DNA from 2 places in the Bacillus sp. z26 genome. Region 2 is predicted to be linked to the other one. Evidence: riboswitches for the same ligand, from Rfam matches in the RefSeq annotation. Region 2 holds a riboswitch; the other holds the start of a gene.
The links. A riboswitch is a leader RNA that binds a small molecule or an ion and turns the genes downstream of it on or off. The one in region 2 is predicted to bind glycine.
Positions count from the first base shown of each region.

Region 1: another riboswitch for glycine. It lies ahead of AC4G3K_RS15150 (amino acid permease); the one in region 2 lies ahead of gcvT (glycine cleavage system aminomethyltransferase GcvT).

Region 1 is NZ_JBZFQM010000005.1:131,682-148,203, reverse strand. It holds gene AC4G3K_RS15170 (DHA2 family efflux MFS transporter permease subunit) at 1-1,387, shown strand, start outside; gene AC4G3K_RS15165 (TRM11 family SAM-dependent methyltransferase) at 1,438-2,310, opposite strand; gene AC4G3K_RS15160 (carbon starvation CstA family protein) at 2,699-4,516, opposite strand; gene AC4G3K_RS15155 (DMT family transporter) at 4,926-5,837, shown strand; glycine riboswitch at 6,337-6,414, shown strand; gene AC4G3K_RS15150 (amino acid permease) at 6,587-7,936, shown strand; gene adhP (alcohol dehydrogenase AdhP) at 8,417-9,442, opposite strand; gene rbsK (ribokinase) at 9,858-10,784, opposite strand; gene exaC (acetaldehyde dehydrogenase ExaC) at 11,107-12,627, shown strand; gene AC4G3K_RS15130 (DUF779 domain-containing protein) at 12,648-13,016, shown strand; gene AC4G3K_RS15125 (peptide MFS transporter) at 13,233-14,726, shown strand; gene AC4G3K_RS15120 (polyprenyl synthetase family protein) at 14,807-16,522, opposite strand, start outside.
Region 2 is NZ_JBZFQM010000001.1:663,757-680,278, reverse strand. It holds gene AC4G3K_RS03160 (DUF2759 domain-containing protein) at 69-242, opposite strand; gene AC4G3K_RS03155 (MBL fold metallo-hydrolase) at 463-1,095, shown strand; gene AC4G3K_RS03150 (class I SAM-dependent methyltransferase) at 1,258-2,334, shown strand; gene AC4G3K_RS03145 (DUF2626 domain-containing protein) at 2,366-2,608, opposite strand; gene AC4G3K_RS03140 (helix-turn-helix transcriptional regulator) at 2,710-3,417, opposite strand; gene comGA (competence type IV pilus ATPase ComGA) at 3,714-4,823, shown strand; gene comGB (competence type IV pilus assembly protein ComGB) at 4,813-5,853, shown strand; gene comGC (competence type IV pilus major pilin ComGC) at 5,867-6,175, shown strand; gene comGD (competence type IV pilus minor pilin ComGD) at 6,181-6,621, shown strand; gene AC4G3K_RS03115 (hypothetical protein) at 6,638-6,934, shown strand; gene comGF (competence type IV pilus minor pilin ComGF) at 6,867-7,358, shown strand; gene comGG (competence type IV pilus minor pilin ComGG) at 7,315-7,728, shown strand; gene AC4G3K_RS03100 (shikimate kinase) at 7,739-8,242, shown strand; gene AC4G3K_RS03095 (YqzE family protein) at 8,310-8,492, shown strand; gene AC4G3K_RS03090 (YqhG family protein) at 8,819-9,613, opposite strand; gene AC4G3K_RS03085 (DEAD/DEAH box helicase) at 9,591-11,285, opposite strand; glycine riboswitch at 11,494-11,586, shown strand; glycine riboswitch at 11,589-11,686, shown strand; gene gcvT (glycine cleavage system aminomethyltransferase GcvT) at 11,867-12,985, shown strand; gene gcvPA (aminomethyl-transferring glycine dehydrogenase subunit GcvPA) at 12,982-14,328, shown strand; gene gcvPB (aminomethyl-transferring glycine dehydrogenase subunit GcvPB) at 14,321-15,778, shown strand; gene AC4G3K_RS03065 (GNAT family N-acetyltransferase) at 15,908-16,408, shown strand.

The sequences.
Region 1 (16,522 bases), on a different contig from region 2:
ACTTCCAATCGTGATTGCTATTATGATTGGGGCTTTTATTGGACTCTTTAGTGAAACGGCCTTAAATATGGCTTTTACAAACATTATGGATGACTTTCACATTGGTCCCCATGTCGTTCAGTGGTTAACAACCGGGTATTTACTTGTACTGGGGATTCTTGTGCCTATAACAGCATTACTGCTCCAATGGTTTACTACGAAGCAACTATTTAGCGCATCCCTCATTTTTTCAATCGTAGGAACATTAGTAGGAGCTATGGCACCTACCTTTGCCATTCTTCTATTAGCCCGTGTCATTCAGGCTATAGGAACAGGTCTCTTACTACCGTTAATGACAAACGTTATTATGGTTATATACCCGCCTCATAGACGAGGAACAATTATGGGGATGATGGGGCTTGTCATTATGTGTGCACCCGCTGTCGGTCCAACTCTTTCAGGATTGATCGTAGATAGCCTGAGCTGGCAAGCGATTTTCTGGATGTGCTTACCTTTACTTATCTTTACGTTCATATTTGGTCTCATTTATATGCAGAACGTATCAACAATCACGAAACCAAAAATAGATATTCTCTCCATTATTCTGTCATCCATTGGTTTTGGAGGAATCGTCTTTGGATTTAGCAGTGCCGGAGAGGGGGCTGGTTCATGGAGCGACCCGGGTGTACTTGTACCGATCATTGTTGGAGCACTCAGCCTTATCCTATTTTCTTTCCGCCAGTTTAAAATGAAACAGCCAATGCTTAATTTACGCGTATTTAAGTTCCCTATGTTCTCCATTGGACTTTTAATGGTATTCCTGGGGATGATGATCATTTTATCCTCAGCGATTTTATTGCCTATGTACCTAAAGGGCGGACTGTTATTGCCAGCTCTTGCAGCAGGCCTTGTCTTATTGCCTGGCGGTATCGTAAATGGAATTATGTCACCAATTACGGGAAAATTATTTGATACTTTCGGACCAAAATACTTGGTTATTCCCGGTTTTGTCTTAACAACAATATTTACTTACTTATTTACAAACATATCAACCGAAACTACACAATTAACGGTCATCATCATGCACACATGCATGTTTATCGGAGTTGCCATGATTATGATGCCTTCGCAAACAAACGGATTAAACCAATTGCCAAGACAATTTTATCCTGATGGAGCTGCCGTCATGAATACCCTTCAGCAAATTGCAGGAGCGATTGGAACCGCAGTTGCTGTCAGCATCATGTCAGCTAGTCAGGCAAGCTATATGGCTACTGCAGATCCTACTAATCCACTAGCTGTCTCTGAAGCTATGACAGCAGGTGTGCAAAACGCCTTTCTATTTGCGTTTATTGCCTCCATTATTGGATTGGTAGTATCCTTCTTCATCAAACGCGTGGATGTTTAAAAGTGAATAAAATAAGAGGATGGCATTTGCCATCCTCTTATTTTATAAATCTAAAAACATAATAAAATCTCTCTCGTAAATCCTGTCTTTTTCGCTTCACATCGGTCCTGTATGCTTAATCCAGCTTCCTTCATCATGCTATCGATCCGTTCCCCTGTCACAACTACTACCCTGTCTGCGATGCGATTTGCATGCTTTAAAATCGATAATTGTTCTTCAGAAGTCGCTGTATGGCATAAATTATAGGGTAAATCAACGATAGCTGCATCATAGTGCTCCGTAATTTCCTCAATTGCACCTATTTTAATATCACAGCTATATCCAAAATGAGCTACATTTTCCCTGGCTCCGATAGCTGGCAAGGGCTTGATATCACGTCCACAAATCGTAATTCCCATTGATAGGGCCTCTACCAATACATTTCCAATGCCACAGCATGGGTCAATCGCTTTGATACCATCTGGATTGGGAATCGCAATATTAACAACTGCCCTTGCCATTCTAGTACTGAGAGCTGTCGAATACTCACGTGGTTTCTTTTGATGATGCAACCAAACCGCTTCATTTTTTTCATAAATCCCTACATACCATTTACCACCGCAAGTAATGATGCCGAGAACAATATCCGGCTTTTCCAAATTAGCTTCAGCCTGGATTTGCAATCCTATTTCACGTTCAATCTCTCTTCGACGAATGAAGCTTACTTTATCTTCTAAATCATTCGTTTTCACAAATATCGTTTTAAATGTCTGATCAGGGAAGGATAACTCGCCTGCCTTCTGATAAATCGTCTCCAAACTGTCCCCTTCAATGAGAATCTCTATTCTTTCCCTGATAAAGGGGCTTCTGCTTGGATTGATTTTTTTTGGACTTTTAAATACGAGATTTTCAGGATTCGAATTAAACAGTGCCCTGAATTCCATTTTACATAGAGGTTCATCCTCTGAACTGCATCCATACGTATAGATATAAATTGGCTTCACCAATCCTATTCCTTATATTCTTTAGAACAATCACTTAAATAGATTAACAGGCTTATTATAAAGTATTTTAATAGGAAACGAAAATATCATACATATAGTAATGCATATACATCACTTGAAGTAATCTTAAAAATGATTATTGAAGTAGATTATGAATCATGAGGTGTAAGTAACCCTTAAGCCATTGGATGTAAAGATCAGCTGTGCTCCTGGTATACAGAAGCATGTAGCATTGCCAGAAATCCCCCACGCTTTAATGATTTATTTCTTTTAAAACATATAAAAAAACAGGTAGAGAAAACTATTTGTTCCTCTACCTGTTCTAATTTTACATATGATGATGCAGTTCCTTCTCTGATTGCTTGATCAACTTTGCTTGTGGAATTTTGGATAGATTAATCCATTTAATGATGGAAGCCACCATAATGACGAGACCCAATCCAAGCATGATAATAGATAGAATACCATTTAAGACATTATATCCACCGGCATCTGGATTTAAATATACATTCTTAATCATCCAGTATCCCCCGACATTAACCGTTACATATAGATAGGCCAATGGAATTAAACAAGTTAGCATATACCAGCGTTTCTCTGCGATTTTCAAAACAACGGTGGCTCCTACTATCAATCCTATGGAGGCCATCAATTGGTTGGAAACCCCAAACAGAGCCCAGACGGAACTGATATCTCCAGAGAATAATAGATATCCCCAAATAAAGCAGGCCAGTGCACTAGCAAAAATATTAGCTCCGACAGAATCTGTTCGCTTAAGCGGTTTGATAAAGTCTCCAAAGAAATCCTGGATGAGATAACGGGCAACCCTGGTTCCTGAATCAATCGCCGTTAAAATAAATACCGCTTCGAACAGGATTACAAATTGATAGAAGTAGGAAGCCAGGTTTTGGAAGAATGGTACACTGGTAAAGATTTCTGTCATACCGACAGCAAGGGTTACTGCACCACCTGTTCTTCCTTCCAAGTCCATATCTACTGCTTCTTCCAATCTATTTAAATGGACTGTTTCCATTCCTAATGTAGAATAGACTTCAGGAGTAGAATTAATTGCAAAATAATCGCCAGGCTGAAGAGCAACAGCTGCAATTAATGCCATAATGGCTACCAAACATTCTACTAACATTGCACCAAAAGCTATACCTTTGATATCCCTCCAACGGCTAACCATTTTAGGTGTGGTTCCTGACCCAACAAAAGCATGGAATCCCGAGATCGCTCCACAAGCTATCGTAATCGATATAAACGGCCAAACCGGACCGGCCACAATTGGACCGCCCCCATTTATGAAGTCAGGAATAATGGCCGGGAACTCAACAGAAGGGTTAACAATAAATACGCCAATGATGAGTGCGGCGAAAACGCCAATTTTCATAAATGTACTTAAATAATCACGTGGTGCAAGCAATAGCCAAACAGGAAGAGCTGCGGCGAAAAATGCATAGACTGGTAAAATAATAGCAAGAGTGCTTTTTTCAAGTGTTAAGAAATCGCCCAACCACGTCCCCTGAATTTGAGGTCCAAAGAAAATAGCAGCCATAATTAAGATAAAACCAACTGTCGTAGGAATTTTTAAGTTTCCTGTTTTCTTATGATAGATTCCCACTAACATCGCAATCGGTATTGTAATCCCTACTGCAAATGTCCCCCATGGGTTTCTTTCCAGTGCTCCAAGTACAACCAATGACAAACCTGCCATCGTAATCGTAATAATGAATAGCATGGCCAAGCCCGTACAAAATCCTGCTACAGGTCCAAGTTCTTCTTTGGCTACCTCAGATAATGATTTACCATCCCGGCGCATAGAGGCAAAAAGAACAACTGTATCATGAACAGCTCCTCCGATTACCGCTCCAACAAGTAACCAAATCAATCCAGGTAAATAACCAAACTGAGCTGCCAGAATTGGACCAACCAATGGTCCGGCAGCAGCAATGGCTGCAAAATGATGTCCAAATACAACCCATTTATTGGTCGGCACATAGTCCTGCCCATCCTCAAATTTTTCTGCTGGTGTTGGCGTATCATCAGATAACTTCAAAACTTTGTTTGCCATAAACGTCCCATACAGACGGTAGGCGATTAAAAGGATGCAGATAGAACCAATCACTATAGTAATTGCATTCATTTTACTATTCCCTCCTCTTTTTATGTATCTATTAATTGAGACTAATTCTAACCAATGCCACCCTCCCATGTATTCAATCTTTCCATCCTCTAATAAATCGTCTGCTAACATTTTCATTATATTGTAAAATTTGAGAAAAATAAAAAGAAAGCCCTTTCTTAATGAGGCAAATTCATTGGGTACGATTTTATCTTTAAAAGCCTTGACATGCTTTAGTATGAAATTATATTCTTGACTCTATGACTCTGTTAATGTTCAAGAATACTTAGCACTCCTCTCCCTTTAGCGACATCAGTCAAGTTTCTTTCAGAAAACCAAACCTTTCCTGGTTGTCACTTACTCGGAGTTCTGCAAGCCTATTAAACATCAACAGTTCTAATATAGAAAATCTTCAACAAGGAGAATCATTATGTGGTTTATTTTTTCACTTCTAACAGCATTAGCCTGGGGCGGTGCTGACCTATTTTACAAAAAAGGAACAGATAGCAATGACAAGTACAGCCATATAAAAATTATAATCATGGTTGGTCTTGTAATGGGAATTCATGCAACTGCCTATATGATTATAAAAGATATACAGTTTAATCCAATGGATATGATTAAATATTTGCCTGTATCTGCTTTATACATCCTATCCATGGCATTTGGATATATTGGTTTGCGCTATATTGAATTGTCCATCGCTTCACCGATACAGAATTCATCAGGTGCCGTAACAAGTATTCTGCTTTTCATCTTTTTCACTCATGAGCTGAGTATCCTGGAAGTACTCGGGATTATCATCATCACTCTAGGGATTGTCGGAATTGCCGTTCTGGAAAAAAGAGCAGAAGATGAAGCACGTCTACTGAATTCTGAGCATATCGATAAAAAATATCAAATCGGTTTTTTGGCCATCATCTTCCCGATTTTATATTGTATTATTGATGGGCTTGGTACCTTTGCGGATGCCATCTATCTGGATGAATTAAAATTAATCAGCGAAAATTCAGCGTTATTAGCTTATGAATATACCTTTTTCATCTGCGCAGCTGTATCCTTTATCTATCTGCGTTTTATCAAGAAGGAATCCTTCCATGTATTTAAAGAACGGGATAAAGGTATCGCAGCTATTTTGGAAACGGTTGGGCAATTCTTCTATGTTTTTGCCTTGTCATCAGGAAATGCCATTATCGCGGCACCTTTAATTGCATCTTACAGTATCTTTTCAGTCATCCTGTCACGAATCTTCCTAAAAGAGAAGCTGACAAAAAAACAATACATGATCATCGCATTTGTCATTTTCGGTATTATCCTGCTTGGAATTGCGGATGAATTGTAGATTTAAAAAAGTATGTAATTCCGTTCTTGTACGAGCATATCAAGGACCAAATCTTCATTGATTTGGTCTTTTTGTTATGCCTTCCTTCCCTTAACCATAAAAAGAAAAGTATTCAACCGCTCTTCCTATGAATCTGGTAGTATTCTCTTTTGATTTCAAATCCCTTGTTTTGTATCTAATTAATTCGTTTCATCCTTTGGTAATACAAAGTCTCATTCTATTTAATAGACACAATCCATCCCCTTCTTTTTTCCTTATATAAAGCTTTAAAGGCAATTTACCTATATTTTATTTTTACATAGTTTTTATTTTGGAATGGCCTTTGAAGTTTACTTTACAACATCCTCTATAATCACGGTTTCATCAGATTAAACAACTACCTGCAATACGTTTGACAACATATTAATTTAGTGATAGCATTTTTGTCATATCATTTTTCTGAAATTTTATTAAAAATTTAATATAGCATGCATTGATCGCTGTGGATAAAACTATAGCGGGAGCAGCTTCTGGAGAGACTGTATATTTACAGCGCCGAAGGATTCACAATCTCAGGCAAAAGGACAGAAAGGTAACGATTTTTGTTATTCTAGCCCTTTTAGAGATTGGAGACTACCAATCTCTTTTTTTATTGTCCAATCATCAATCGTGAGGTGGGACATTGCATCTAAATAAAGAGAAAGTATGACAATTATCTATTTTACTAGGTGCCTGTTTTAGACATCTAAGAATAAACGGGGGCATGCAACTTGGCTAAACAAGAGTTAAAAAGAGACTTGAAAAATCGTCATGTACAACTAATTGCAATAGGGGGTACTATTGGTACCGGCTTATTTTTAGGTTCCGGAAAATCGATACATTTAGCCGGCCCTTCCATTATTTTTTCTTATTTGATTATAGGGATTGCTTTATTTTTTGTGATGAGAGCCTTAGGAGAATTACTTTTATCCAATTCAGGCTATACGTCCTTCATAGATTTTGCTGCTGAATATCTTGGCCCCTGGGCCGGATTTGTAACTGGATGGACGTATTGGTTCTGCTGGATTATGACGGCCATGGCTGATATTATCGCTGTTGGGTTATATACACAATACTGGTTTGATATCCCACAATGGGTACCTGCCATCATCTGTTTAGTGATTCTTTTAGGATTAAATCTTTTGACCGTCAAACTCTTTGGTGAGTTAGAATTCTGGTTTGCCATTATAAAGGTCGTCACTATTGTTGCACTTATTATCATAGGAATTGTACTCCTTGTGATTGGTTTTGAAACGGATAGCGGAACTGTTTCTATTTCTAATCTTTGGAATCATGGCGGCATGTTCCCGAATGGAATATCGGGATTCTTACTATCTCTGCAAATGGTTGTCTTCTCCTTTGTAGGAGTTGAACTTATTGGTGTATCAGCTGCTGAAACAGCTAATCCGCGAAAGAACATTCCATCTGCTATCAACAAAATACCCGTTCGGATCTTGCTGTTTTATGTAGGTGCTTTATTTGTAATTTTATGCATAAACCCTTGGGATCAATTAAGTGCAACAAGCAGTCCATTTGTGGGGGTATTTGCCTTAATCGGTATTCCAATGGCAGCGGGTATCATTAACTTTGTTGTCTTAACATCTGCAGCCTCTGCTTCAAACAGCGGACTATTCTCAACCAGCCGTATTCTTTACAATTTAAGCAATAACAAAGAAGCGCCTGAAAATTTTTCTAAATTAAATAAACATCATGTACCTAGTCATGCATTATTTACTTCTACAATTGTAGTTTCAATAGGTGCACTGCTTAGTAAGCTGATACCAGAGCAGGCTTTTACAATCGTTACAACAATCAGCGCTATCTGTTTCATTTGGGTATGGAGCATTATTTTGATTTCCCATATTAGATATGTCAAAACAAGGCCTGATTTAAGAGCTTCAACTACATTTAAAGCTCCATTAACACCAGTTATAAATTACGTGATACTCGGTATGTTTGCTTTCATATTAATCGTGATGCTCTTTGCTGCAGAAACACGTTTATCCATGTTGTTGACACCATTATGGTTTATCTTATTGATTGCTTTATATAACTTTCAGAAAAAGAAGAGATCAAGATAATAGCTCATTAATAATAATGCACTCTAATTGTTAAGTATGATCAAACAATTAGAGTGCATTTTTTATCATATACACTGTATGAACGACCAGCAGTCAGTGACTTAATGAAAATTGAGCCCGGCACGATACCAAACTCAGTTAAAATAGTTTAAAGATCTATTTCCTTTATTTATCAATCTCCAGTTGCTCCTTATTCTGCGGTATAATCGCTGTGAAAGGATCGAGATCCACTGTATCTAAAAATGAATTAAAATCAAATTCCAGAATGGCATGATTTATATCAAAAATAGTGATTTTTTGAACGATATCCCCCTCATATACAACTTCTTCACTTAAAATCAAACCAGGATGTTAAATACGTTTTCTATGTACTAAGCCCTCTTAAATCCAATAAAAAGTATAAAAAAAGCAGCCTTACATCCGAATGAATGGAATGTAAGGCTGCCAAAATTTTATTGTATAAAAGGATATTGATTGGAATTATTCATGTTTGTGCATATCGATGACCATACGGCCTTGGATCTTACCTGCTTCCATTTCTTCAAAAATATCATTTACTTCATGCAGGCATCTTGTTTCTACGATTGGCACTACTTTGCCCTCTGCTCCAAATTGGAATGCTTCTTCTAAATCTTTACGTGTACCTACTAAGGATCCAACGATTTGAATACCATCCAATACGGTTTTCACAATAGCCAAATCCATTGTTTCAGGAGGTAATCCTACTGCAACAACTTTAGCAGTGGCACGTACAGAGTTTACAGCTTGGTTAAAGGCAACTTTGGAAACAGCTGTCACGACAGCAGCATGAGCTCCGCCAACTTTTTCTTGGATCCACTCACCTGCATCACCATCAGTTAATGGGTTACATACAAGGTCTGCTCCCACTTCTTTAGATAATGCCAATTTATCATCATTAATATCCACCGCAATTACTTTTGCATTGAATACATTTTTTGCATATTGGATAGCAAGGTTACCTAAGCCACCACAGCCAAAGATAGCAATCCATTGACCTGGTTTAATATCAGAAACTTTGATCGCTTTGTAGCAAGTTACACCTGCGCAAGTAATACTGCTTGCTTGTGCCGGATCTAACCCTTCAGGTACTTTAACCGCATAGTCCGCATCGACGATACATTGTTCAGCCATCGCTCCATCAACTGTGAAGCCAGCATTTTGTACGCTGCGGCAGAAGGTTTCATTTCCTGTCACACAGTATTCGCAAGTTCCGCATCCTTTATAGAACCAGGCAATGCTGACACGATCTCCTACTTTTAAACTTGTCACATCGTCTGCAATTTCTTTTACAATACCGATTCCTTCATGCCCAGGAATTCTTCCCGGAACTTCACCAAAATCACCTTTTGCTACATGCAAATCTGTATGACATACTCCGCAATATTCTACATCAACTAAAGCTTGACCAGGTTGTAATTTAGGTAATTCCTTTTCAACAATTTCCACTTTACCAGGATTCTTTGCACTCACTACAGCTGCTTTCATTCCAATCAATCCTCCGTATGTATATTAGATTGCTCAATGTTTCACATACTTATTATAATTGTGTCTATTCACAAAAGCAATACATATTGAATAATTTAATATAATCAGATTATTATATTAAATACATTTTGAACTATCAGTTAAATTTATAAAATATGAAATATGAGCAGTTCCGAACTTACAATAACTCTGATTATTAAACTCAGGAAGTCAGAGTTGAAAAGTCTAACTTCCTGAGTTTGTTTATTGTGTCGGTCCTTTTTAAAATAATCGTATATTTCTAATTTGATTTTTTATAAGTTAAATAATAGCTCTCCAATTTTATGCTTTTAAATAGCTTACTCTAAGACTAGCGATAAGAATGACCTCTGCGCAATGGGCTCGCAGCCATATGAACTTACAGTTAGAATCCTGCTTATGATTCCTTCCTTTTACTCAAAAACAGATTAACTTCATCAATACTTGGATAAGAGTTCTGAGTACCGCGTTTTGTGACACTTAATGCTGCAAAGGCGGTGGCCATATTAATCGCTTGAACAACATTGCCATTCTGTTCATAATAGTGGGCAAAACAGCCGATAAACGCGTCTCCAGCTCCCGTAGTGTCAATTGCATCAACCCTATATGAATCCACAATATGTGCCCCATTATTGGTGACCCACATCACACCACGGCTCCCCATCGTTACAATGACGTTTTTAACCCCTTCCTCTACCAGGCTGGCTGCAGCAGCTTCAATTTGTTCAATCGTTGAAACAGGCAGACCTGTTAAAATCTCGAGTTCACTTTCATTCGGAACGAAAAAGTCACATTTACATACATAACTATAGTCCAATTTTTTTGTAGCTGGTGCTGGGTTCAGGATAACAGGAATCCCAAGCTCGTTCCCAATTTCTATAGCACGATAAACAGTCTCGAGCGGAATTTCCAATTGAAGAACAATCAAAGAACATGTCTTCAGCTTTTCTTTTGCTTTATCCACATCCTCTGGTAAAAGGTATTGATTAGCCCCTTTTATAATTAAAATACGATTTTTGGAATCCGGGTCAACAAAGATTGGTGCAACCCCACTGGAGGTTCCCGGAACCACCTTCGTAAACTCTGTATCAATTCCATATCGCTCAAGGTTATGAATGGTATTATCTGCAAAGATGTCATCTCCTACTTTTGTTACCATCATTACCTTTGAGCCCAGTTTTGCTGCCGCTACAGCCTGATTGGCACCTTTCCCTCCACAACCCATTTCAAAATCCGGAGCCTCCAGGGTTTCTCCCTCTTTTGGCATTCGATCAATATATGAGATAAGATCGACCATATTCGATCCAATAACTGCAATTCCCATTATTTTTTCCTCCTTATTTTTTCCTCACAGAGAAGATTCTATATACTAATTTTTCAACTATAATATAATACTAAAGGATTATTTTGGTAGATGAAACTGTAAGAATAACTATTTTTTCTATGTTCACAATAATATTCCCTTATTTCATCTTTCTCATATACATGCATTTCTCCTATAATCACAGTCATATTATTTGAAATTTCCTTGAATTAGTCGAATAATAGAAAAGTAAACGTTTACTTGATGATTATTTTTATACCAAAATAGCATCAAAAACCTTACATCTACGAATTTTCAATACGAACAAAGGGGAGAAGTTAACATGATTTATGCAAATCCTAATACGGATGGGGCAGTTGTCCATTTCAAAGAAAAATACGATAACTTTATCGGAGGTAAATGGGTTGCACCGGTTAAAGGTCAGTATTTTGAGAATAAATCTCCAGTAACAGGAGAAGTCTTTACGAAAGCCGCTCGTTCTTCTGCAGAAGATATTGAATTGGCATTAGATGCAGCACATGCAGCTAAAGAAGCTTGGGGGAAAACTTCTACTGCTGAACGTGCTCGTTTATTAAATAAAATTGCTGATCGTTTAGAAGAAAACTTAGAAAAGATTGCTATAGCTGAAACTTGGGATAACGGGAAAGCAGTGCGTGAAACATTGAATGCGGATATTCCTTTGGCAATCGATCACTTCCGATATTTTGCAAGTGCCATTCGTACACAGGAAGGAAGAACTACTCAATTAGACAATGATACAGTAGCTTACCACTTCCAGGAACCACTTGGGGTAGTGGGACAAATCATTCCTTGGAATTTCCCGATTCTAATGGCTGTATGGAAAATCGCTCCGGCCTTGGCAGCGGGCAACTGTATCGTATTAAAACCTGCTGAACAAACTCCTGCCTCCATTATGGTACTCATTGAATTAATTCAAGATTTACTACCAGCAGGTGTCCTTAATGTTGTAAATGGTTTCGGTGTGGAAGTTGGTAAACCACTTGCAACTAACCCACGTATTGCAAAAATCGCCTTTACAGGTTCTACAGCTGTTGGACGTCAAATTATGCAGTATGCCACTGAAAATATCATCCCTGTCACATTGGAGCTTGGTGGTAAATCACCTAATGTCTTCTTCGAAGACGTGATGGATCAAGATGATGAATTTTTAAATAAAGCAATCGAAGGTCTAGTTATGTTTGCGCTAAACTCCGGCGAAATTTGTACATGTCCTTCACGTGCTTTAATCCAGGAATCCATCTATGATAAATTTATGGAACGTGCTTTAGAGCGAGTGAAAGCCATCAAAATTGGGAACCCACTTGATACAGAAGTCATGATGGGTGCGCAAGCCTCTAATGAACAAAAAGAAAAAATCTTATCCTACATTAAACTCGGTAAAGAAGAAGGCGCTGAATGTTTAATCGGGGGAGAAGAAAATGACCTCGGTGAAGGTCTTCAAAATGGTAACTATATTAAGCCAACTGTTTTCAAAGGTCATAACAAAATGCGTATATTCCAAGAAGAAATTTTTGGTCCGGTTCTTGGCGTGACTACTTTTAAAGATTTTGATGAAGCGATGGAAATCGCAAATGATACACTATATGGATTAGGTGCCGGTGTTTGGTCCCGCAGCGGAGATCTTGCTTACCGCGCCGGCCGTGCCATTCAAGCCGGTCGTGTTTGGACAAATACTTATCACCAGTATCCAGCAGGTGCTGCGTTTGGCGGTTATAAATTATCCGGTATCGGTCGTGAAAACCACGCTATGATGCTAGATCATTACCAACAAACTAAATGTTTGTTAGTAAGCTATGATAAAAACGCTCAAGGTTTTTTCTAAAAAGTGAGGTTATCTCTTAAATGGTAGAACGTGTCGTAGCAACCGAAGAAGCACTTCAATTAATAGAATCATTAAAGAGAACCCACGGCTCGATTATGTTTTATCAATCCGGTGGCTGTTGTGATGGATCGGCTCCGATGTGCTATAAGGAAGGCGACTTTAAAATAGGGGATTCAGACATTTACTTGGGTTCTATTGGAGATTGCCCATTTCATATACACAAATCGCAATATGAGTACTGGAAGCATACTCAATTAATCATTGACGCCACTGATGGAAGAGGCGCAAGCTTTTCACTTGATAGTGTAGAAGAGCGTCATTTCATTACGCAGTCTCGTATTTTCTCAGAAGAAGAATACGCTGATTTAAAAAATCAAACAGAAGTTTGAATCAAGCTGCCCTTAAAAGTTATCCAATGACTTTTAAGGGCAGTTTTTATATAGAAATGTTTCTTTAGACTTATATTCCTAAAGATTTTTTTTAGATCTCTAGTAGTTTTATATTAGATTATGATTAAATAAATCGACATATAGTCTTTCAATTTTGATTTTTTGGTCAATGTAAAATAAAATTATAGTACATCATGTAAAAGGAGAGGGAATTTTTTGAATAATAAAAAACAACTGGGTGTTCCAGGTATTCCTACTACTGGTTTCTTCGGTCATCCAAAGGGACTTTTCACACTGTTTTTCACAGAATTTTGGGAACGTTTTTCATACTACGGCATGCGGGCCATTCTGGTCCTCTACCTATACGCTGAAGTTAGCAAGGGTGGACTAGGATTTGACCAATCCACTGCCATGTCCATAGCTGCCATTTACGGATCTTTAGTCTATCTATCCGGTATTATCGGCGGATGGGTTGCAGACCGACTGCTTGGGACAAGCAGGACCGTATTCTACGGTGGAGTTTTCATTATGTTTGGTCATGTTGTTCTGGCATTGCCACTTGGTGCTGAAGCCTTTTTTGCCAGTATGTTCCTGATCATCATTGGTACCGGACTATTAAAACCAAATATTTCGAGCGTCGTTGGCGACTTATATACAAAAGATGACCTTCGTCGCGATTCAGGATTCAGTATTTTCTATATGGGAATCAATTTAGGTGCCTTTATTGCACCATTTATTGTTGAAGGATTACGCGGACATTATGATAGCTATCATGCTGGATTTTCAGCTGCCGCTGTAGGGATGTTTCTTGGACTAATCGTATTTGTTATTACAAAGAAGAAAAATCTAGGAACGATCGGAACACAGCCACCTAACCCATTAAGCCCGGAAGGCAAAAAGAAGTTTTCTCTTTATTTCGGTGTGGTAATCGCTCTATTAATCGCTCTTTTCTATGCTCTGATTACAATCGGTTGGTTAACCATTGATCGATTTGTCTTACTCGTAACCATTTTGGCAGTCATTATACCTATCGTTTACTTTGTATGGATGTACAAAAGTTCAAAAACAACTGTTGACGAGCGTTCTAGATTGCTCGCTTATATTCCTTTATTCCTGTCAGCTGTTGTCTTCTGGGCTATTTATGAACAAGGCTCTAATCTTTTAAATATCTATGCGTTAGAACGAACTAATTTAACTTTATTGGGCTTTAAAATTGCACCTGGTGTGCTCCAGGCTATGCCTGCTCTTTTCGTTATCATATTTGCACCAGTTGCAGCCTGGTTATGGATGAAGCTTGGGGATAGACAGCCTTCAACTTCCAAAAAATTCTCCATCGGGTTACTATTAGCGGGTTTATCATTTATTGTCATGCTGGTCCCTGGTTACCTGAGTGGTGGTGACTCACTTGTCAGTCCTTATTGGCTCATATTAAGCTACCTAATCGTTACACTTGGAGAGCTTTGTTTATCTCCTGTTGGCTTATCTGCCACTACCAAACTAGCACCGGCAGCTTTCTCTTCTCAAACGATGAGCCTCTGGTTCCTGGCAAGTGCAGTTGCACAGGCTATTAATGCACAACTTGTAAAACTTTATAGTACAGAAACGGAACTCCTTTACTTTGGATCAATCGGTGGATTCGCTATTCTTTGCGCAATCATTATCTACTTGATTTCACCAATTATCCAAAGATATATGAAAGGCGTTAAATAAGTAATAATGAAATGACCTCAGCTACTTTGCTGAGGTCATTTTTTATGTTTTAATCTAAAAGGCAGCGAACAGACAATCACTCAGCGCTGTCTGTTCACCATATAATTCATTAAATGCTTTAAAAATGAACTCTTTGGTGAAATCTGTACAATAGCTTCCATAGCATAGCAGTAATGATCCCACATTACTTTGCGAGCACCCTCCCTGCCGAGGACAGATACAAACGTTGAATTTTTATTTTCTTTATCCTGTCCGACAGGTTTTCCAAGTAAATGGTCATCCCCTTCTATATCAAGTAAGTCATCCTTAATTTGAAAGGCAATCCCGGCATGACGTGCGAATTTTTTTATCGATTCCATTTCGGATTCCTCTGCTTGAGCAAGAATGGCAGGCATAATTAATGAAGCCTCAAAAGCTATTCCTGTTTTGTAAAAGGCGAGAGTGTTCAATTCTTCTAATGTCAACGTTTTTCCCTTAGACTCCAAATCCATTGCCTGCCCTCTGCACATATCCATAGCTACTTGGGATGAATACTGAATCAAGTGAAGGACAGACTCTGAATTAAACTGCCTTAATGATGCTTGCTCCTTCATAGCACATTGGATAAGATAAACAGAGGTTATCTCAGCAATACCTGCGTTATAAACCTCATGCAAAGTTTCACGCCCTCTGCGAATAGGCGCATTATCCTGTGACGGCAGATCATCAAGGATAAGGGACGCGGTATGCATATATTCTAAGGATTTCAGGAGCGGTACAATGGCAATAGGATTTAATCCATATTCCCTTACCCCCATCATCCAAGTCACAATTGGCCTTAACCTTTTTCCATCACCTTCGAGACTGTAATTTGCCGCATCAACAATAGGATCCTTCATCAAAGAATCCGTTTCCTCTTTATGAACAGACAGAATCTGATTAATCTCCTGTCGAACAGTTTTTATTATGTTAACAAAATCACTTTCTTCCTTACGATCCTTTTTCAAATTGGTAAGGATATGGTCACGAAGCAGTTTATCAAAGAAATCTACATCATCCGCTTTCTGAACCATCTTTTGGATGAGATGATTGAATGCTGGCATATCAGCCGTTAACAGATTCATTAGTTCATTATATTTTTTAGTTCCCAATCGTTCTTTATTCCTTTTTAAGCCATTAATCGCTCGATCCAATATTACTTCACAGGCATTTGGATCAGACTCATACACATGGTGAATTAAATTAAAAATGACTGTCCAATATAATTCAAATGGATTGATAAGATCAGAACGCTTATCATAATAGGTTAAATAATAGGTATATGGAGTAACCGCCCCTGCCTCCATATCATCGAACAAATCAGCAAAATCATCGGCCAATTGATTATAGATTCCATAATAAAATGTGCGTTTATTAAATCCCTCATCCTCCGCGGCACTAATAACAGAACGAACAATCAATCGTGAGGAAGAAGATTTTAAGATGATTGGAATGAATAGTTCTTCATTTGTATACTGTTCATTTGTTAATTCTTTAACTCGGTCCACTTCCTGTGAATGAAAAAACACATAGGCCTGTTCAAAAAATACACTTATCGTTTCTGGCCTTTGGCTAGCTTTAATAAACTGAAAAGCTTCTTTAAGTTCTGAGTGAATAAACCGAATGAGCGTTTCATTTTTACCGCACCACTCGTCTATTGCTGGGACTCTCCCACTAATGAGCGTTGTTCTTATGATATCTGAAAACTGTTTTTTCTCCTGAATAGATAATATGCTCGCATCCAGTAAATCATCAATAAACGGATAGGTCAGACCATA
Region 2 (16,522 bases):
CGCTATTAGTTACAAAAGAGGAATCCGGTTAACCGGATTCCTCTTTTGTAACATCTGTGGCGCATTCATTAATGGCCTGCTGGATAGCCATCTTTAAGGAAGGTCATAATGGAGAACCAGCCAAAGACAACGGCAGTACCTAAGGCGAATACTATTCCAAGAAAGTTTTTGTTTTTAAAGGCGCTGATTAATGCGAAGATAGCCAGAATGGCAGCTAAACCAAAAATGATTACCAAGCCCATTTTACTTACCTCCTCTGGAGATACCAGGTAATTAAACCCAATAAATCTTTAAATTGTAAAATAAATGCATTCAGTAATAGTTTAATTCTTTTCAGACAATTTGTCGAGATATTATAAGCTAACTGAAAAGATGAAGACAATAACAGTGTAAGACCCTTTAAACGAAGGCATCAGTTGTGTAAAATAAAAGAAACTGATTGATGCTAACAGGGGGAAAGACATGAAAAAAACGTGGAAAAGGGTTCCTTTGGGACCGTTGCAAACAAATTGTTATCTATACGCTCAACCGAACGGTGAATGTTTAATCATTGATCCAGGGGAGGAAGCAGAAAAGCTAATTCAAATCATTCGCGAAAAGAAATGGAAACCAATTGCGGTTCTGCTAACACATGCTCATTTTGATCATATCGGGGCAATTGACAGAATAAGAGAAGTCTTTGACATTCCGGCATATGTGCATAAAAAAGAAGCTGAGTGGTTAACAAATCCGGCATTGAACGGCTCTCAATTTTTCCAAATGGGTGAAATTAAAGCTGCTCCGGCAGAGAAGTTCATTTCAGAGGAAGGTATCCTAAAGATTGGTGATTTCAAATTTAATATATTGTTTACACCAGGACATTCACCCGGCAGCATTTCTTATTATGACGAAGATGAAGCACTTGTGTTTTCGGGAGATGCGCTCTTTCAAATGAGTATAGGCCGAACTGATTTACCTGGAGGGAACCATCAACAACTAATGGATAGTATTCGTACTAAATTATGTACGCTCCCAAAAGAAACACTCTGTTTATCTGGTCATGGACCGGAAACAATTATTGAAGATGAACTAAATCACAATCCGTTTTTAAGATAGGGATTTTATAAAAGTGGTAAGGTCCTCCTGAAGCTTGGTTAAGGAGGACCAAGGGGTGTTTCCTGTTAAATGAAGATGCCCCTTCAATCTATACCTTATATTCATAAGAGAATAATACAATGATGGAATGATTATTTTAATATTTATAAAATAAGGAGAATTATGAAAGAAATAATCCATGCATGTATTCAGGAAACGGAAGATTTATTTTTGCCTTATGACAAATATATAGAGTTGGCATTGTATCATCCCCAAAAAGGTTATTACCAACGCAGAAAAGATAAACTTGGAAGTAAAGGGGATTTTTATACTTCTGTCAGTATGTCACCAATCTTTGGTGAATTCTTAGGTAAGTGGGCGGGTCGGAAATTAAGTGAACTTAATTTATCACCTGTTATATGCGAACTTGGCGGTGGCACAGGGAAAATGGCATGTGATTTTTTGAGAGGGTTGGAACTAGTGAACCCGAAGCTCGCATTAGATGCAACGTATTATATTATTGAATCAAGTCCGTATCATCAAGATTTTATTGCGGAGGTTGCTGCAAACGATCATAGAATAAGATTATTAGATTCCATTAAAGATATGCCCATGATAGATGGTCTGATCCTCTCAAATGAATTTTTTGATGCTTTCCCTGTTCATATTTTGGTAAGAGAAGAGAATCAGTGGAAAGAAGCAGGTGTTACTATGATGCTGGGAGAACTGATTGAGACAACCAGAGAGCTCAACAATCAGCTTCTTTCATCTTATATAGAGAAGTGGAATATACCCGATTTTATCAATCGAATAGAAGTGCCATACCCGATGGTGACTGCTTATCAGGAAATCATCAAAAAAATGGGAGGGGGATTTCTTATGACGATTGATTATGGAATGGATATCGAGGATCTCTATATACCTGCTCGTAAAAATGGAACATTAAGAGGGTTTAAAAGCCACCAATTAGTAGACTCCATACTTGAAAATCCGGGAGATGTTGATATAACCAGTACGGTCAACTTTTCTTTGCTTAAAGATGAAGGAAGAAGAGAGGGGCTTAATTTGGAGTACTGGGGAGGGCAACAATCATTTTTACTGGAGGAAGGGATATTAAACGAACTTGTCCCACATGTGGATACCGATCCATTTTCATCAATCAGCAGACGCAACAGACAAATCAAACAATTAGTGTTGGGAGATTGGATTAGTGAGAGCTTCAGTATTTTAGTTCAATCGAGGAATATAAAAAAACCTTGATTGTTTAGCTCAATCAAGGTTTTACTATGAGTTAATGTCCCGCTCCAGGAGTCATCATGAATGTTGTCCAATAGGTAAACCCGGCAAAGAAAACGGTTAAATACGCACCAAAGACATATAAGTACATTCTCTCAGATAGTTTTAAGTAGCTTAAAATGACAAAGAAACCAGTTTGACCGAAAAAGATGAGTGATGTTGTATGCATATCACCTATAAAGAACATGACTGCCATAATACCAGTCCAGAAACCACAAACTCTGAACATTCTGTCCATTCCCAAACCTCCCTTATCCCCTTATAATTCCATCATTACTATTATAAGGATATTGATAGGGAATGTAAACTATCTCAAAATAGAATAACCGAATTTTATGATTAATTACCAGCCAGGAGCCTATACGAACAAGCATGGCAGTCTGCATAATCAAACATATTTTCTTCTTCAATTAGTTCGATTGAATCAAAAAGTACATCGAACATACCCCGCAAGAATTCTAGATGCATTCCGCACACTGTTTCTTTTTGCTCGAAGGCTATTTCTTTGAAAGGGCAATTATGAATTTTAAAGAAAATAGCTGATTGATCTTCACTAGTTATAAATTCGGGATTGAATCCCGCAGTTATTGATGCTTCTTTTATAATAGCTAGTTTATGATCAAAAGAAAGGCTTTCCTGTTTTCCGCCATGTCCTTTCATATGCTGTTCTGCAAGCTCTTTACCGAATAGTTTTCCTGTATTAAATAAGGCTGTTTTCCCAGCCTCTCCCAAAGAGAACATCGTTTCAATGGCTATTTTAGAAAGAAGCTGATAATCACGATATGGGAAGTTAAGTTGTATAACATCTTCTGATAATCTATATAATCTGCTTGGTCGTCCGCCTTTTCCTGTTTTCTTTGTTTCGGAAACAAGCATATTTACATCCTCAAGCTTTGTTAAATGCAAACGAGCAACATTGGGATGAATCTCAAAAATATCCGCGATTTCCTGTACTGTGACCTCGCTATGCCTTTTAGCTATATGCTGATAAATATAGTATCTGGTCGGATCTGATAATACGTTGGTAATTTTTAATGTTTGGTCCACTATGTCCACCTCACGCTCTTAATAATTCCATTATAATACAGTTATATATGCTTTGATATGTCATTTGTGATTAATATCACAATATGGAAGGATATGTTGTAATTTAGCCACAATTTGTTAACTAAATATTCAATCTTTTGTTATTAAGTAATATCTTAATTTTAAAATTAATCTGTAAATATTTAAATAAGCCTAAATAGATGAAATTTTTCATATTTATGAATCGTTTTCCAAAAAAGCTACTAAATGTGACAAATTTTGAAACTTTCAAGATGTATGCAGGGATTAGAAGATTGATGTCTAATACCATAATGCATAAACATATAAAGGAGGTGAAACAGGAATTGCTCACCATCGATAAACTAGCCGATAAAGTTGTAACAGAAGCAGTAAAATTTAAAGCCTCAGACATCCATATTATCCCCCAGCGAAAGCAAACCCAATTACATTACCGTGTTCACAATCGGTTATTCCCTGGAGGCAGTTATCAGAGAGACAGAGCAGAAAGGCTCATTTCCCATTTTAAATTTATGGCCGGGATGGATATAGGAGAAAAGAGACGTCCACAGTCAGGTGCTTTAACGATGTTTATTTCTAATAAATGGATTGGCCTTCGTTTATCAACCTTACCAACTCCATACTCAGAATCACTCGTCATCCGCATTATTCCTAATTTGCAAACTCTCCCAATTGAAGAAATCTCCCTATTTCCAAAAATGTCAACGACTTTAATTTCCATGCTGAAGCATTCTCATGGTTTGTTATTGTTCTGCGGTCCGACTGGAAGTGGAAAGACCACTACTTTATATTCCATGCTTCATCATGCAAAACATACTATTAATCGAAATATCATTACTTTAGAAGATCCCGTTGAACATCAGTCCGATGATGCCATTCAAGTCCAAATTAATGAGAAAGCCGGAATTAGTTATTCCATCGGTTTGAAGGCAGCTTTGCGACATGACCCAGATATTATTATGATTGGAGAAATTAGGGATGCCGAAACAGCAAGGATAGCAGTTCGTGCCGCTTTAACAGGCCATTTAATATTAAGCACAATGCATGCAAGTGATGTATTAGGGGCAGTAAGAAGGCTCATGGAATTTGGTATAGACAGAGAGGAAGCTAAACAGACTCTTTTAGGAGTAACATCCCAAAGATTATTAGAATTGCATTGCCCTTTTTGTGTGGATGAATGCTCACCATATTGCCTCATGGAAAAGCATAGGGGAAGGGTAAGCGTGCATGAAATGATTTATGGCAATGAATTGGCGAAAGTATGGGCGGAGATGGAAGGAGATAAAGTAGACTATCAATATCCGGATTTATCACACCTCATAAGCAAGGCTGTGGCTTATGGGTTTGTAGATCAAAAAGAATATGAGAGGTGGGTGCATGACGACTAATCAAAAGTCCCGATGGTCTGGTAAGGATCAGGCGAGGTTTTTGCAGGAATTAGGCGATTTATTGGAAAACGGATTTACCTTGTATGAAGGGATTGAATTTTCACTCATTCATGGGAAAAAGAAATATCGTGATGGAATCAGAGAGGCGCTTGATTTATTAAAAGACGGCCATACATTTAGAGATTTTTTAGAGTGGCTGAATTTTGAACAAGAGTTGGTTGGTTTGGTATCCTATGGAGAAAAACATGGACAGCTATCAAAATCTTTACAGGATGGGGGAAAGATCTGGTTAAAGAAAAGTGAAGATCGTGCAAAATTAAAAAATCTATTATATTATCCAATTTTCTTGCTTGTTTTTACATTTGCTTTGCTACAAGCGTTCACCAATTATTTATTGCCCAAATTCTCAGAAATGTATCAGGGAACAGGACAAGAAACCAATATATTTTTAAAACTATCGGTTTTACTCGCTACTTTGATTAATAATCTGCCTCTTATTATCATTCTGCTATTAACCTTCCTAATGCTCATTTACCACTACTATTTAAAAAAAATATCTAAAATAAAACAGGAATTACTGATGAATAAAGTCCCTTTATTACGTACATTTAGAAGACTTTCGAGCACGTATTATTTCTCTATGCAGCTTGGTTCTTTATTGAAGGGCGGCGTTTCAATAATAGATGCTTTAACTATCATGAGCGCACAAGATCCCAAAAAACTGGTAAGGGAAATTGCCCATCAAATGATTGAGCGCCTACAAGAGGGCGATACACTTGATAGTATTTGCGGTACTATAAAAATCTTTATGACAGACTTTGAAAGAGTAATCAGCCACGGGCAAAAAAACGGTTTACTGGGCGAGGAGTTGCTTTACTACAGTAAAATGCTATTAAGTGAAATGGAAATGAAGACAGAAAGATATATAAAGGTGGTTCAACCGTTAATGTTTGGCATTGTAGCCATACTTGTAATTCTGCTCTATCTGGCCATCTTAATGCCAATGATTTCATTAATGAATACGATATAGGACGGTGTATTTGATGAAATATATTAAAAATGAACAAGGATTTACATTGATTGAAATGTTGATTGTGATGTTGGTTATATCTGTTTTATTAATTATTACAGTACCAAATGTAATGAAAAATCAGGAAGCAGTTAATGGCAAGGGATGCGATGCATATGTCAAGATGGTTGAGGGACAAGTGCAAGCGTATAAATTAAAGGAAGGCAGTATGCCGTCCTTGGAAAACCTTACTTCAGAAGGGTTTTTAAAAGAGGATGTTAAATGTCCGGAGGGGAAAACCGCCGTCATCGCGGCTGATGGAACTGTCAGTCTTCAGGATTAACAAGGATGGAAAGGAATGAAGATGGTTTTACTTTAGTAGAGGTGTTAATGGTACTTGGATGTCTAACTTTAATGCTGACTGTCGTAAGTACCATTACATTTAAGATGTTTGAAACATATGAGCAAAAGGTGTTCTTGAATCAACTTCAGAAGGATATTTACTATGCACAAGCCTATGCTTTTGAAAATAAAACATATGTCACACTTAGATTTGCCACCGAACAAAATGAATATTCAGCTTATACGTACACGAACCATAAGATTTTATCGATACAAAAGGCTGAATCAATAAAGTTTAAAAAAGTTGGTAATGTGACGGTCACCTACACTTCATCAGGCAATATCGAAGGGCCGACAACAATCAATCTGACAGATAAAAATGGGAAAACGATTTACAAGCTTGTTTTTCAATTAGGGAGGGGGAGATTTTATATATCAGAGATATAAAGAGAATGGGTATGTTATGTTGGATCTCCTGATTTCATTTGGAATACTGATGGTAAGCTGCTGCTTATTACTGCCTGCATATATGGTCAGCATGGCACAAAAGAATGACTATAGAATGGAGGAAGTTGCATTAAATAGGTTATTTGAACAATTGAATGATCATGAAATAAACGGCCGTCCGTTATATAGCGGACAAGCAGATATTGAAGGGAAGACCTATACTTTTTATCTTGAAGGGGACGTTTATGTTGCGGAGTATAGCAACTCAAAGAATAAGTTACAAAAAGTATATGAAATTCTGCCTAAAAAATGATGGATTTACAATGGTTGAGATGCTGTTTGCGCTAGGGTTATTCTCTTTATTAGCCGTGTTTATGACAGGTGCGCTTGCAAGCGTCACGGACTGGCATAATGAAGATGTGAATACCAACTCCAGAATGGAATGGAATATCTTCATCCGCCAATTGGAGAGGGAAATACAAAAGTCAAGAAACTTGGAAGTCCCAAAAAGCAATGTCCTTTTACTGGATAAAGAAGGAGAAGAGGTAACGTATGAGATTTACTACAATATGGTGAGAAGGAGAGTAAATGGGTCAGGTCATGAAATGGTTCTCCAAAATATTAAAAGCTTCCATTTAAAAAAAGAGGAGAAGTTACTGACGATAACAGTAATGTTTATAAATGGTGATAAATATGAAAAACGGCTATTTAAACGATATAAATATGAACCTTCTTAAAAATGAGCGTGGGATATTTATGCCTGTAGCACTATTATTCTTTTCAGTTATATTTGTTGTGTGTTTTTATTCGATTGGAAAAATGACTCAGGAAGTAACGTACCATAAATTCCAAATGGAATGGCTAAAAACTACCTATCTAGGTGATGTGGGTACAAATGCTGCGATCTCAATGCTTGACGATGGACATATCCCAGAGACAAAAGGGGAATGGGTTTATTATAATGGAAGAATAACCTATCATATAAAGCCACTTGAGAATGGTTTCTATCAAATCTCACTTGTTATTCAGACGGACCACACTGTGAGACGGGAAACCATCACTTATTCAACAGCGGCAGGAAAAGTTGTAAACTGGACAGGTAGTTAGGGGGAATGGTATGACTGTCATTTATTTAATTGGATTTATGGGATCGGGGAAAACGACTACGGGTATGGCACTTGCTGAAAAACTGGACTGCTCCTTTTATGACAGTGATCAGAGGGTGGTTGAATGTACTGGAAAGTCTATCCCGCAACTCTTTGATGAAGTAGGAGAAGAGGGGTTTAGAGAAATAGAACAGCAGGCATTACAATCCTTGCCCACTGAAAATAGTATCATCGCAACAGGCGGTGGAATCATCCTAAGGGAGAGCAACCGAAAATATATGAACGAAAATGGTACAGTCATTTGGCTGGATGCCAGTCCTGCTGAAATTATGAAAAGGCTGGAAACTGATGCTTCAAGGCCCTTATTGAACAACGATAAAAATGAACAGATTGAACGTCTGTATCAAAAGAGGATGAATCTGTATAAGCAAGCTTCTGAATTTCATTTGCTAACAGATAGAAAAACAACATTAGATATTATCGATGAGATTTTAATGAAAATCACTGTAAACTAGCATTTCTTTGGGAAGTCCATGAATAGAGTATAGGAAATGTGGAGATACTGCTGATGGGTGAATAGTGATGAAAACAAATGATTATGTAAAATTTTTAACCATTCAATGGTTAGTGTATATGAAACAGCCAAAGGAACAACGTAAAGAGCAACGTCGCCATCATAAGGATGACAGGCAGCCATTCATGAGCCATTGGTTTGGAATCATTCCGGTATCCATTCGAATGCTCTTTAAACGGAAGACTCTTTAAGTAGTGTTTACTTAAGTAAAACAGTGGATTCAAATTCGAATCCACTGTTTTTTATGTACTCCTTTTTCCTAACTATGTTTTATATCGATACAATGAGTTCGCGTTAACAAGCAAAAAACAGGTACACCCTTTAAATATGGCTTTTGGATAATTGAGTTTACTTGCATTCTATAAAACAAGTGTATTCCTATTATTTGGTTCGTTCAGGTATATGAAATTCTTCTAGACCCTATTTTCAACCTGAGATATATAGTTACAAGAATGGTTTTTGGAGAATTAACTATAGCTGGTCTTATTATAGCCGCTTTTTTATACACTTTTCTCCCTTATATAGCTTTACCAGTAAGATAAAAGAGTCCCCCATTTATGATGTTGACACGGATCCGGGGTTCATATTGCATGCGCAATGCCTCTTTTTCTAGTTCATACGTTTTACTTTCCTCTTCTTTTTGATCCTCATAAAAATGGTTCAGCAAATTTAGATCTTTATTCCAACGTACATAGGCATCATCAGCCCACGCGTGGTCATCCTGATTGATTTTATTTTGAATATACGTTTTTAGTCTATTCAACCCGCTTTGATAACGAATGATCGGTGTCAGTGTAAATGTATAGTCAGATATTTTAGGTGTAAGCGTGAGTTGGTCAACCGAATCAATAAAATTTTCTGCAAAAATACCATTGATTAAATTTAATCCGATTGAACAAAATAAGTCCTTTTTTCGATCACACTCATAGGAAATATTTACATTCACAACCAGCCACGGAAATAAAGGCATTTGGCCACTTGTCACTTTAATTTCCTCAAATAAGCGAATATGCTTAGATAATTTTTGGGCAGATGAAAATATTTGGTGAAGGCGTGGTGACCCAAAATGAATGAATTCTCCCTTTGTATCAGGAGGGGCAGCCTCCTTATCAAGGATAAGAGTTAAACTCATCGGATTGGGTACTCCACCTATCTTTTCGAGATAATGCCAGTAAAAAGGACGGTTCATTAATTCTTTATCCATATCAATCGTCAATTGCACAGTGAGGTGGGCTGGTCCCTGATTGATGATTTCACAATGATTGGTTGTGAAAAATTGAACGAGAAACTCATGAATTTCCTGTTGCTGCATGTGAAGGCATCTCCTTTTTAATGTCTTGGGCAAGTTGAATTAAGGAAGTGAGATTATCCATTTTAATTTTCATCTCACCTTCTGTTTTTGATTTGCTGACGATGTCAGTTAGATGTTCATCAAGATTCTTAACCTCCAGTCTGGTTAGAATATCATCAAGTTCTCCAACAACTCGTTCAAATAAACGGATTTTTTCATATAGGATTTTCATAATATGTTCTTCAATGGTATTCTTGGTGGCGAAATTATAAATGCGGACATCTTCTGTTTGTCCAAGTCTGTGTATTCGGCCAATTCTTTGTTCCAGGCGCATCGGATTCCAAGGTAAATCAAAGTTAATAATATGATGGCAAAATTGCAGATTAATTCCTTCTCCACCTGCTTCTGTAGCTATTAAGACTTGTGCTTGTTTTTCAAATAGTTCTTTCATCCAGTCTTTCTTACTGCGTTTAAACCCACCACGGAATGGAACAGAAGTGATTCCATTTTGCTTAAGAAACCACTGTAAATATAATTGAGTGGCTCTATACTCGGTGAAAATAATGACCTTATCTTTAATGGAATGAATCAATTCAAGCGCTTTTTTTGCTTTTGAATTGCAATCAACCAATTCAACCTGGTTAATCAGGTTAAGTATTGCTTGCTTATAACTTGGTCCGGCATCTGGATTTCGATCCAGCATATTTTTCAGCGTAAAGTAGACTGCTTCTCTGCTGCTGCATGCTTCTCGTTGCAGAGTTAAAGTAGAAAATGTACTTCCTATTCCATCAGGTAATTCTTTTCTAAATGAAGAAACACCATCATAAAGAGATTGTTCTTTTTCAGTGAACTCAATAAATATCGTTTCCACTTTTCTGCTGGTCCATTCAATTCCGGTGTCCTGTCGTTTATTTCGAATCATGACCATATTCACCAATTCTTTTAAATAGGCATCATCTTTCAATGAACGCTTTTTAGCAGAAAAACGTTCGTTAAATTTAGCATAGCTCCCCAGATGGCCTGGTTTAAGCAATGAAACAAGATAAAAAATTTCTTCAAGCTTGTTTTGAATAGGAGTCGCCGTTAACAGTAAGCAGAATTTTTTCTGGATTTTTTGTACAAATTCATAGTTTTTGGTTTTATTGTTTTTTAATTTATGAGCTTCATCAATGATGACAATGTCATAGGTTTGTTCCAAAATGGCTGAGCGATGCGGTTCCCGTTTCGCGGTATCAATAGATGTAATGATACATTCTGAGTCCCATCCATATCCTTTTCTATATATGACAGCCGGAATATGGAACTTCTGATTCAGCTCTTTTGCCCATTGGGAAACAAGGGAAGCTGGAACAAGAATCAGGATTTTGCTTACTAACCCGCGAATCATATATTCCTTTAAAATAAGACCAGCCTCGATCGTTTTACCAAGCCCAACTTCATCAGCCAGTATGGCTTTGCCATTCATCCTTTCAATGACTTCTGTAGCTGCTTCCAGCTGATGGGATAGAGGCGTAAATCCAGATAAATGTTTTGGACTGAGGAGTCCATTGAATTCCGGAATTAGATTATGCTTTTCAGCTTCCAATCCGAGCTTGAAAAGAGAATAGTTGCACCATGGACCGTCCCCGTTAATTTTTTCTTCAAGTTCCTTTTCCCACTCTTCATCGAAATAGATCTTTGGTGTTAAACTCAATGCAACCCCCAACTTTCTTGATTTAAGCTTTTTAGTAAAATGTATGGTCAAATTAAAAAAATCTAGTTTCCTATCATTCGTTCCTGTAAGGAAATGGTTGCCACCTGATTATTGAAGATGGTAGGATATAAATATATAGATTATTTTGAAAATGGCTTACCTCTTGCTTTTTGTTTAGTATGACCAAATTACATAAGAATATGAGCGAATGAAGGCAAGGGGAGAGACCGTATAATAGCGGCACCGAAGGAGCAAATGGAAAATCCATGAATCTCTCAGGTAAACAGACGCTTGCTGGACGCATCTCTGGAGAGCGCTTTCTTATTTGCAAAGCCACCCAAGAGGAAACGCCAACGCACACACAAATGCCGGCGGTAAACTTTCAGGTATCAGGACAGAGACTTCCCATATAAGGGAGGTTTCTGTCCTTTTTCACATGTTTGTCTACTAGTTATCAATACATTCAATCTGAATAGCTGAGAGAAGTTGTGCTCTAAAGTAAGAACATATAAACAGTATCATTAAATAAAGATGCAAGAGGATCTATATAAAACAAACTTTTTATTTTTAGGAGGATAAGGATGGGAGAATTAAAGCAGACTCCGCTTATCAGTGTGTACAAAGAATATGGTGGAAAAACAATTGATTTTGGCGGCTGGGAATTGCCTGTTCAATTTTCGGGCATTAAACAGGAGCATGAAGCAGTGCGTACAAAAGCAGGCCTCTTTGACGTATCACATATGGGGGAATTCACTGTTAGGGGAACTGGTTCTTTACCATTTCTGCAGCAGATGATGACAAATGATGTAAGTAAGCTAAAACCAGGGCGTGCGCAGTATACGGCTATGTGTTATGAAGATGGCGGAACAGTGGATGACTTAATTATTTATAAAAAAGATGAAGACGATTATTTATTAGTAGTGAATGCTTCTAATATAGATAAGGATTTTGAATGGCTGCAAAAATATGCTGGTGAAGATGTGGACCTGAGAAATATATCTGAAGAAATGGGGCAATTGGCCTTGCAAGGGCCGCTTGCTGCAGATATTTTACAGGGGCTTACAAAGGATGTTGACCTGGACAGTATCGGATTCTTTTCTTTTCGCGAAGATGTCATGATTAATGATATTCGTGTACTTGTTTCCAGAACAGGCTACACAGGTGAGGATGGTTTTGAATTATATTGTAAGAGCGATGATGTGGTCAATTTATGGAAAAACCTTTTAGCTTTTGGCACGGATAGGGGTCTAATTCCCTGTGGTCTCGGGGCAAGAGATACGCTTCGCTTTGAAGCAAAATTGCCTTTATATGGCCAAGAACTTTCTCCGTCAATTACACCAATTGAAGCAGGGATAGGTTTCGCTGTCAAAACGGATAAAGAACATTTTATTGGGTTGGAAGTATTAAAAGAGCAGAAGGAAAATGGCGCGTCTCGGAAGCTTGTTGGCATTGAAATGATTGATCGCGGCATTCCCAGACATGGATATCCGGTTTTTGATAAAGATGAACTAATAGGTGAAGTGACTACGGGAACGCAATCTCCTACATTAAAGAAAAATATTGGCCTTATTTTGATCAAAGCTGAATTTGCAGTCCTTGATGAGGAAGTAGAGATAGAAATCAGAGGAAAAAGAGTGAAGGCGCAAATCGTCAATACCCCATTTTATAAACGTACTCAGGCAGGAGGAGTAAAAAAATGAAGCATCGTTACTTACCAATGACAGCCCAGGATGAGAATGAGATGTTAGACGCGATTGGTGTAGAATCAATTGATGATTTATTTTCTGATATCCCTGAAAAAGTAAGATTTAAAGGTGAATATAAGATAAAAAAGGCAAAGTCCGAAACATCTTTACTGAAGGAATTAACAGAGCTTGCTGAGAAAAATGCCAATCTTAAAACGAACAGTTCTTTTCTTGGTGCTGGAGTATATGACCATTACACGCCTATCATCGTTGATCATGTCATATCAAGATCAGAATTTTATACCGCTTATACACCGTATCAACCAGAGATTTCCCAGGGGGAATTGCAGGCTATTTTTGAATTTCAAACAATGATTTGTGAACTGACTGGAATGGATGTGGCGAACTCTTCCATGTATGATGGCGGTACTGCGTTGGCTGAAGCGGCTATGCTGTCAGCAGGCCATACACGCCGAAAGAAATTGCTCGTTTCAGAAGCGGTACATCCGGAATCACGAGCAGTGTTATCCACTTATGCAAAGGGCCAATATCTTGAACTTGAAGTTGTCCCTTGTAAAGATGGAATTACGGATACAGAACAGTTGGCGAGAATGATGACGGATGATACCGCTGGTTTTATCACACAATATCCAAATTTTTTCGGCCGAATTGAAAATTTAGCTGAAATCGAAAATATTGTTCATGAGCACAAGGGAATGTTCATCGTTTCTAGTAATCCACTATCCCTTGGTGTCCTGAAACCACCCGGTGAATTCGGTGCAGATATTGTCGTAGGAGATGCTCAGCCATTCGGAATACCTGCTGCATTTGGCGGCCCGCATTGTGGATATTTTGCCGTCACGACCAAGCTAATGAGAAAGGTACCAGGACGTTTGGTAGGTCAAACACTCGATGAGGAAGGCAAAAGAGGGTTTGTACTAACCTTGCAGGCAAGGGAACAACATATTCGCCGCGACAAAGCAACCTCAAATATTTGTTCTAACCAAGCGCTAAATGCACTTGCAGCTTCTGTGGCCATGACTGCTTTAGGGAAGAAAGGTGTTCAGGAAATGGCCCTTCAAAATCTTCAAAAAGCGCATTATGCTAAGGAACAACTGAAAGGGACGGGACTTGATATTGCCTTTGAAGGACCATCATTCAATGAATTTGTCGTTAAATTGAATGGTTCCGTGGCTTTGGCTAATAAAAAGCTTCTGCAAAAAGGGATTATTGGTGGTTATGATCTGGCCAGGGATTATCCTGCACTAACCAATCATATGCTTGTGGCTGTCACAGAAATGCGTACGAAAGAAGAGATTGATAGATTTGTTAGGGAATTGGGGGATTTTCATGAATAAGCACGATCAACCATTAATATTTGAACAGACAAAACAGGGTCGCATCGGCTATTCTTTACCTGAAATGGATGTTCCGAATGTAGCATTGACAGACCTTTTGCCTGGGGACTTTATTCGCACAGAGGAACCAAAGCTTCCAGAAGTATCGGAGTTGGATATTATGCGCCATTATACCGCACTTTCGAGAAGAAACCATGGTGTCGATTCCGGTTTTTATCCGCTTGGTTCCTGTACCATGAAGTACAATCCGAAAATAAATGAAAATGTTGCCAGGCTAAATGGATTTGCTCATGTTCATCCGCTCCAAGATGAGGAAACAGTGCAGGGATCCTTAGAGTTAATGTTCGATTTGCAGCAAAGTTTGAAGGAAATTACAGGTATGGATGAAGTCACTCTGCAACCGGCAGCTGGTGCGCATGGAGAGTGGACGGGATTAATGCTCATTCGTGCTTACCATGAAGCCAATGGGGATTTCAATCGTGTAAAAGTAATTGTTCCCGATTCTGCACATGGCACAAATCCTGCATCAGCAACAGTAGCAGGATTACAAACCATTACGGTGAAATCCGGTCCGGATGGATTGGTGGATCTGGAAGATTTGAAGAGGGTAGTAGGTCAGGATACAGCAGCCTTAATGCTTACAAATCCGAACACATTGGGACTTTTTGAAGAGCAAATAGTTGAAATGGCTGAAATTATTCATGGTGCCGGTGGTAAACTATATTATGATGGTGCCAATTTGAATGCTGTTTTGTCAAAAGCTCGGCCGGGTGATATGGGCTTTGACGTTGTTCATCTTAATTTGCATAAGACATTTACTGGACCGCATGGCGGTGGCGGACCGGGGTCAGGACCAGTTGGAGTGAAAAAAGAGTTGATTCCGTTTTTACCTAAACCACTTATCGTAAAAGAAGAGAATGGTTATCGACTTGATTATAATCGCCCGCAATCAATCGGCAGGGTAAAACCGTACTATGGTAACTTTGGAATCAATGTCCGTGCCTATACGTATATTCGTTCAATGGGACCAGACGGATTAAAGGCTGTAACAGAGTATGCCGTTTTAAATGCCAACTATATGATGCGAAGATTGGCAGAGTACTATGATCTTCCATATGATAAGCACTGTAAGCATGAATTTGTAATCAGTGGTAAACGTCAGAAGAAGCTGGGTGTTCGAGCCCTTGATATTGCCAAGAGATTATTGGATTTTGGCTACCATCCACCTACCATCTATTTTCCTCTGAATGTGGAAGAATGCATGATGATCGAACCGACTGAAACAGAATCAAAAGAGACATTGGATGGCTTTATTGATGCCATGATCCAAATTGCCAAGGAAGCAGAGGAAAATCCAGAAATTGTCCAGGAAGCACCACATACTACTGTAATCAGTCGCTTAGACGAAGCACTGGCTGCACGTAAGCCTGTATTGAAATATCAAAATTGATAGAACATATTATGGAAGCAGCTATCATGAGATTGGGTAGCTGCTTTTTTGAAAAGAAGGAAAATTTGGTCAGGAATTGGAGGGTTTATAATCGAAAATATAAATTTGAGCCTTTCAACTGAAAGGCTAATGCTAAGAGAACTGATGATCAGTGATTGGGAAGATGTACATAAATACGCTTCGCATGATATCGTTTGCAGATACCAGCCCTGGGGACCGAATACGGAAGAGGAATCAAGAGATTTCGTGAGCCAAGTTATTGAAGATTCAATAAAGGTACCAAGAACAAGATTTGTTTTTGCGATTATATATAAAGAAAAGATGATTGGAGCCGGAGAGTTTAATAGTAGAGATTTTACTAATAAAGCGGGCGAAATCGGCTATATTGTTCATCCGGATTATTGGAGAAAAGGAATTGCTACCGAAGTCGCTACTCTGCTAATTAACTTTGGATTCACAGAACTGAAAATGCATCGAATATTTGCAACCTGCGACCCAAGAAACATAGCTTCATCAAAAGTGTTGGAGAAAGTTGGAATGAGCAGGGAAGGGCAAATTCGCGATGATTTGTTATTGAGAGATGGCTGGCGCGATTCACTGCTTTATAGTGTGTTGGAGCACGAGTGGTAAAAGTTTAAAGAAAAAGAGGCTTCTGGCTTCTGTTAAAACTAAAGACCATCTAAAAGAGTTAGAAGCATTTATCATACTCATTCTTTATCGATGATATATAAGGAACATAGCATT